3 regions of the Ochrobactrum sp. A-1 genome follow, and region 3 is predicted to be linked to each of the others. Evidence: riboswitches for the same ligand, from Rfam matches in the RefSeq annotation. Region 3 holds a riboswitch; each other region holds the start of a gene.
The links. A riboswitch is a leader RNA that binds a small molecule or an ion and turns the genes downstream of it on or off. The one in region 3 is predicted to bind thiamine pyrophosphate.

Region 1: linked by a shared signal. The riboswitch ahead of thiC (phosphomethylpyrimidine synthase ThiC) and the one ahead of thiD (bifunctional hydroxymethylpyrimidine kinase/phosphomethylpyrimidine kinase) in region 3 are both predicted to bind thiamine pyrophosphate.
Region 2: linked by a shared signal. The riboswitch ahead of thiB (thiamine ABC transporter substrate binding subunit) and the one ahead of thiD (bifunctional hydroxymethylpyrimidine kinase/phosphomethylpyrimidine kinase) in region 3 are both predicted to bind thiamine pyrophosphate.

What each region holds. Positions count from the first base shown of each region.
Region 1 covers NZ_JAKVQC010000002.1:36,569-38,885, forward strand. The annotation lists gene thiC (phosphomethylpyrimidine synthase ThiC) at 1-1,031, opposite strand, end outside; TPP riboswitch at 1,109-1,228, opposite strand; gene MKS82_RS00940 (hypothetical protein) at 1,458-1,961, opposite strand.
Region 2 covers NZ_JAKVQC010000004.1:450,984-453,300, reverse strand. The annotation lists gene thiP (thiamine/thiamine pyrophosphate ABC transporter permease ThiP) at 1-427, opposite strand, end outside; gene thiB (thiamine ABC transporter substrate binding subunit) at 424-1,428, opposite strand; TPP riboswitch at 1,470-1,633, opposite strand; gene MKS82_RS11785 (thiamine diphosphokinase) at 1,740-2,317, shown strand, end outside.
Region 3 covers NZ_JAKVQC010000003.1:1,414,376-1,416,692, forward strand. The annotation lists gene MKS82_RS08610 (putative bifunctional diguanylate cyclase/phosphodiesterase) at 1-824, opposite strand, end outside; TPP riboswitch at 1,059-1,165, shown strand; gene thiD (bifunctional hydroxymethylpyrimidine kinase/phosphomethylpyrimidine kinase) at 1,251-2,126, shown strand; gene thiO (glycine oxidase ThiO) at 2,126-2,317, shown strand, end outside.

The DNA of each region.
Region 1 (2,317 bases), on a different contig from region 3:
CTTTCCCGGTGGTGATGGAGGCACCATTTTGCCATGATCGAGCCGCCACGTGACACGATGCCGGTCACGCGTTCAATCGTCAACGGGATCATATGCAGTCGCACCCCGGCATGGATCGTGAAATAGTCCACCCCCTGTTCGGCCTGCTCGATCAGCGTGTCGCGAAACACCTCCCAGGACAAGTTCTCGGCGATACCACCGACCTTCTCCAGTGCCTGGTAGATCGGGACGGTGCCAATCGGAACGGGCGAATTACGGATGATCCATTCGCGGATATTATGGATATTTCGCCCCGTAGACAGGTCCATCACCGTATCCGCACCCCAGCGTGTCGCCCAAACCATCTTCTCGACCTCATCAGCCATCGAAGATGTTACCGCCGAATTGCCGATATTGGCGTTGATCTTGACCAGAAAATTGCGGCCGATAATCATTGGTTCGGCCTCGGGATGATTGATGTTGGATGGGATGACCGCCCGTCCACGTGCCACTTCATCGCGCACGAATTCTGGCGTGACGAAATCGGGAATAGATGCACCAAAATCCTGACCGTCTCGCGCCAGTGCTTCCCGCTCAGCCTTGCGGCCAAGATTTTCACGGATAGCGATAAACTCCATCTCGGGTGTAACGATGCCTGCCCTGGCATAGGCAAGCTGAGTGACGGCCTTGCCACCAGATGCCCGCAAGGGCCGGTGCCGGGTAGGGAATTCAGGTGCCAGCCGGTCGCCGGAAACAAAGCCGTTATCCTCGGGCTTGACCTGTCTCCCGTCGTAAGTTTCAACATCGCCTCGCGCCATGATCCAGCTTTCACGCAAACGCGGCAGGCCACGCTCAATAGCGATCTCGACACCGGGATCGGTATAAGGACCGGAGGAGTCATATACTGTCACCGGTGGTTCGCCGGCGCTGGGATGCAGGGCAATCTCGCGCATGGGCACGCGTATATCTGGATACAGCACACCGGGCTTGAAGACCTTAGACGAAGCAGGCAGCGGTCCGGTCGTAACTGTCGGGATTTGTTTGGACGTCATTTCGAGGTTCCTCGTGTCGTGGTTATGGAGACCAGCGCTGACGAGAGGAAATGCATGCCCGATTCCCGTATGCGGCCGAGAAGGCATCAGCACCGTCCCTACGCCAGCATGAACTGGATCAGGTTCATAGGGTCACTGCGCTGCCTTGCGGCCCAGCAGAATCTCAGCCCCTTGACGGGACACCCCTGGTGGAAATCTCAGATTACCCAACGCTGTCTGAGTCGTCAATTACACATGGTTCACTCGTTAACTGTGCGCATAAGCTATAAAAAGCCGGCTGTTTTGATATCATGCTGACTTTATAAAATCGCATGACTCCAGGCACAGGGTCAGAGAGCTAACCTGAAAACAACCCCTCTCGCTGAAGCTCTTCGGCATTTAGATTCAAGTGAGTAAATAGAAAAACGAAATTAGCTTCGTAGAGTGTTAAGTCACCCCCTCAATCACCCTGCGTACATCTTTCACGGCACACACGATCTGGCGCCGCAACAGCAGCGCGATGGTGAGCCCTCCAAGGGCAAGTGCACTGATCGCGACGACGGTCTGCCAGTCCATGCCGGTGAGAGCTGCAAGGCCTGCACCACCCGAGCCAAAGATGGTGGTGATCCAACTCCACTGATCGGTGCGCTTGCGGATTTCAGCTTCGACGGTGATCGGCACGACCGGCTTGTCGATTTCCCGTTCCACCAGGATTTCACGGACAGGCTGGGTATCATGGTGGCGCTTCTTTACCTGAGCCAAGATCTGGCGCACCCGGTCTGGGTTCACAGCGGCGTTCTGGCCGGCATAAGCACCTTTGCCGGAGGTGGTCGGGAGCGAGGCCCACTCGCGTGCGAGATTGTTGATGAGTGTATCTTGGGAAAGTCGCCCTGCGAGATACTTGTCGATACCACGCAGGCCGAGCAGATAGCAGGCGCATCGATCCTGCATGGCGGCGTCGAACAGGGCGGACGTTGGTAGACCAAGCGTCTTGCGGATGGTGCGCACCATCTGATAGCGACCGAGGGCTGACGAGTTGAAGCGGTTCTTGGGATGTTCAGCATGCGGGTTTGCAGAGCATCAATTTCTTGTAGTGTCATGTTGACGAGATTGACGTCGCCGCCAGTGAAGGCACCGTAGGCCAGCGTCTCGTTATAGCCACGCTTCCTGTCCGTGCCCTCGGCAAAGCCGATCAGATCGAGCAACGGACGATAGACATGATACTTGTCTGGTGCAGCCGGGATCGCCGCGCCGGAGAGCACGTTGGTGGTCATGATGATGATCCTTTCGCGAGATTGCCGAGCGAT
Region 2 (2,317 bases), on a different contig from region 3:
TATCCGGTTGGAATGAGTGGCCTGCCGCTTCGGACAGATGCGCAATGAATCCGTTGCGGCCATAGATGCTGGTGACGCCGAGCACTGCGACGAGTGCAGGCAGGGCAAGCGGCAGGGCAAACAGGCGCAGAATAAGCCCGCGCCCCGGAAAATTTGCTTCGGCATAGAGTGCGCGGGCGACAGGAACCGCAAACAGCACGGAAAGCAGGCTTGAAGCGATTGCCTGCAGGATCGTGAAACGAGCAACCCGCCATAGATAGGTGTCAAAATTGGCAGCGGCATCGAAGCCGCCGCTGCCCGCTTCAAATGCCAATGCGATAAGCGCGCCGCCGGCAAGCATGACCAGAAAGACAAGCGCCAGTGCACCCGCAGCGGGCTTCGCGGCGGATATGTTCTTCGTGCGGTGCTGTGCCGGAAATGTCGTCATTTACTGGTCGCGGCCAGCCATTCATCGACCCATGACTTCCTGTTCTTGGCGACTTCGTCGGAAGGGAGGAGAAGCGTCTTTTCGGGCTTCGGCAGTGCGTCGAAAGCGGCTGGAAGTGGGGCGGAAGTCTTGCCGGCTGGATACATCCAGTTGGTTTCAGGAATGACATCCTGGAAACCGGGGCCGGTCATGAAAGCCAGAAATTTTTGCGCCAGAGGATTTTTTGCGCCGGTCGTGGTTTGAGCGGCTAACTCGATCTGGAGATAATTACCCTCCGGATAGGCCAGAGCCTTATAGCGCTCCGTCTTTTCCGCGATCATGTGATAGGCGGGAGACGTCGTATAGGACAGTACCATCGGGGCTTCGCCCTTGGTGAAGAGTCCATAAGCCTCCGACCAGCCGGGTGTGACGGTGAGAATGCGCTTCTGCAGTTTCTGCCAGGCCGCTTCCGCCTCATTGCCGTAGACGGATTTCATCCAGAGCAGCATGCCCAGCCCCGGCGTTGACGTGCGCGGGTCTTGCAGCACGATCTTCTGCGAAGGATCGCCTTCGACCAGTTCTTTCAGGCTCTTTGGAGGATTGGGCAGCTTTTCCGAATCGTAGACCACGGCGAAATAGCCGTAGTCGTAGGGAACGAAGATATCGTCCTTAAAGCCGCCCGGAACGCTCACATTGCTCTGGTCGATGCCGCTTGGTGCAAAAAAGCCGGTAGCGCGCGCTTCGGTCGTCAGATTGGTATCGAGACCGAGGACGATATCGGCTTTGGTATTGCTGCCTTCGAGCTTGAGACGGTTCAGCAGGGCAACGCCATCGGCGGAGGCGATCCAGTCAACTTCGCAGCCGCATTCCTTCTCGAAGTTTTCCTTGACCTTTGGCCCCGGACCCCATTCGGAAACGAAACTGTCATAGGTATAGACGGTGAGCTTGTCTTTCGCCTGCGCTGAAGGCGTGAAAGCCATAGCTGCGGAAAATGAAATAGCTAGCAAAGATAAAAGCCGCATCACGGCACTTCCTTTCTTTTACTACAAGAGGATTGAGCGCCGTTTATGGAGCGTCTAATCCCTCCGCCGGTGCAAACCGGATCAGGTTCAGCGGGTTGGCCTTTTTTCCGCATTTCTGGACGCAAAACCGTTTTACACTTTTGCTGGAAATGCTTTTGGGCCTCTCAGCCATCCGCGGAAGCGGACGGCACCCCGTTAGAGCGGTTGCGACAATAATCTTTCGCAACGGGAAGGGCAATAATGTTTCGGGGTATCGCACCGGCAGCGAATGCGGGCTTCCGGCGCGGATTAGCCCGTGTTATGAGCGGCTTATGAGCACATTCGTCATTCTCCTCGGCGGCGATCTGGTCGTGACCGATCGCCTGAAGCGCCAAATTGCAGATGCGCGTATTCTCGCTGCCGATAGCGGGATCAGGCATGCTGCGGCGCTTGGTGTCGAACCGGAACTGTGGCTCGGCGATTTCGATTCGACCTCCGCAGAGCTTCGAGTGCAATATGGACACGTGCCGCAAAAGACGTTCCCTGCCGCCAAGGACATGACGGATGGAGAACTGGCCTTCGAGGAAGCCTATATGCGGGGTGCGGATCGGGTGATCCTCTGTGGAGCTTTCGGCGGGCAGCGCACCGACCATACGCTGCTGCACCTGACCATGGCGACAGCGCAGGCGGCAAAAGGGCGGAACGTGCTTTTATCCAGTGGCTCCGAGGAGGCCTGGCCCCTGCCGCCGGGAGATTATGTCTATGACTTTCCCGATGGAACACCGTTCAGTGTGATTAATTTCAACACTGTCGAAGGCCTTTCGATCACAAATGCGGAGTGGCCGTTAGATAATGTGACACTGCCCTTCGGCTCTTCATGGACAGTGTCTAATGTAGTTCGTGGAACACT
Region 3 (2,317 bases):
TCATGCATGGCAATATGCGCCATGCGTTCTTCGATCTCACGCCGTTCGGTTATATCCTCAAGGAGACCAATCAAATAACGAGGTTCATTCCCTTCGACGGGCGGAATCGAGCATTTTATGATCCGCACCGTGCGCGACGTTCCATCCTTGCGCTCGATCTTGCGTTCAACACTCAACACTTCCCGACGCTGCATTGCCATTCGGTCCTGCTGGCTGATGACAGCTGCTTCGCGCTTGGGGAAAAGATCCAGGTCTGTTGACCCGATAGCCTCGTCTATCGGCTGTCCGCTCGCCGCGGATGCTGCCTGATTGTAGAGCACATAACGACCCTCATCGTGCATATCCTTGACGAAGACGCCTAGCGGCAGATTGTTGACGAGACTGTCCAGTAAGGTTTGGGCGTGAGTTGCCTGACGATTGGCCGCCGCCAATTCTGTCCTATCCTGAACAATAGCCAGAATTGCTTCCTTGCCATCGAATATTACCTGGCGTCCATAGGTCAGAACGTCGATGGTTTCACCATTGGCGCGCAGATGCTGCCAGCGCTCCGGTCGCTCAAGATCGCTTCGGTCCCGTATAGCGGCAAGCATCCGATCCCGTTCGGTCTGTGGGCGAATATCGAGCACTGTCATGCCCGGAATCTCGTCAGCAGTATAGCCGTAGAGCCGGTAGGCTGCGTCATTCATCACGATGAAACGCAGTGTTTCCGGGTCATAAACCCACATAGGTGTCGGATGGGTTGTAAAAAGGATGCGGAAGTCCGGTTCGGACGCGCGCGCCATCGTGTCTTCAGCTGAAGCCGAAGCGCCCTTCCGCTTCCTCATCGCAAACCCCTCATCCGACTGATCCTACAGGATAATTCCGACCCATCTCACAAGCAGGCCGTCTTGTTTCATAGCACTATGAGCAACACGCGGAAGATGCACCCCGAACATAGATTAAAGCCGAGAATTTTAATAAACCATATACAAATCGAGGGTCGATTTAAGGAATTTCTTCTAAGCCACACTTTTTCCATCGCTTGACCAGCTTCAACTTCCGGCCTATGCCTACAGATGCAAAATTCGTTGGGGTGTCTCGAAAGAGGCTGAGAGACGCATTCTCGCGTTAACCCATTGAACCTGATCCGGGTAATACCTGCGTAGGGAACGGAGTTTGGCGCGTCGCGGACCGGGAATATTCCCCAATGGAGCTCAGGCTCCGCTCATGTTCATGGCGTCTCATCTTCCGTTCGGAATGAGAGACGACATATGGACCAAAAACACAGTTTCTCCCGAACAACATCGACAAGCGACCGGGCGTCGCCGATACCGATATGCGTGACCATCGCCGGTTCCGACAGCGGCGGCGGTGCTGGCATTCAGGCCGATCTCAAGACATTCTCCGCGCTCGGCGTCTATGGCGCCAGCGTCATTGCCGCCGTCACTGTGCAGAACACGCGCACCGTCAGCGCCGTACACGATGTCCCGGCAGACATCGTCGCCGGGCAGATCGACGCCGTATTCAGCGATCTCAATGTCGCGGCGGTGAAGATCGGCATGGTTTCGGTGCCGGAAACCATCGAGGCCATCGCGCGCGGCCTTGCGCATTTTTCCGGGCCCATCGTGCTCGACCCCGTCATGGTGGCAAAATCCGGCGACCGGCTTTTGAGCGAAAACGCCATTGCGCTGTTGCGCCGGAAACTGTTGCCGCAGGCCACGCTTCTCACCCCGAACCGGCCCGAAGCTGCCTGTCTGCTCGATTGCGATACGGCACGCAACGACGGCCAAGCCGAGGAACAGGGCCGCGCTCTGCTCGAAATGGGCGCGAAAGCCGTATTGATGAAGGGCGGTCATGCGGAAGGCAAAATCTGCGTCGATCTGCTGATCCGCCGTGACCAGCCCACCCTGCGCCTCGAAGCGCCGCGCATCCTGACTGCCAACACGCATGGCACAGGCTGTACGCTCTCTTCGGCCATCGCGGCGCAACTGGCAAAAAACCTGCCGCTCGAACAGGCACTGCAAACGGCACATACCTATCTGCAAGGCGCAATCCGTGCCGCCGATACATTGAAAGTCGGTCACGGCCATGGGCCGGTGCATCATTTCCACAACCTCTGGAACACAACTACAGGGGAGACCGTCTGATGCGCGTTACCATTATCGGCGCGGGCGTTGCCGGATTGGCCACCGCCGCCGAATTCACCGATCAGGGCCACGCCGTCACCGTGATTGCCAAGAGCGTGGAAATCGGGTCCGACAGTTGCTCGTGGTTTGCGGGTGGAATGCTTGCCCCATGGTGCGAGGGCGAGAGCGCGGAAGAACCGGTCGTTCGCCTG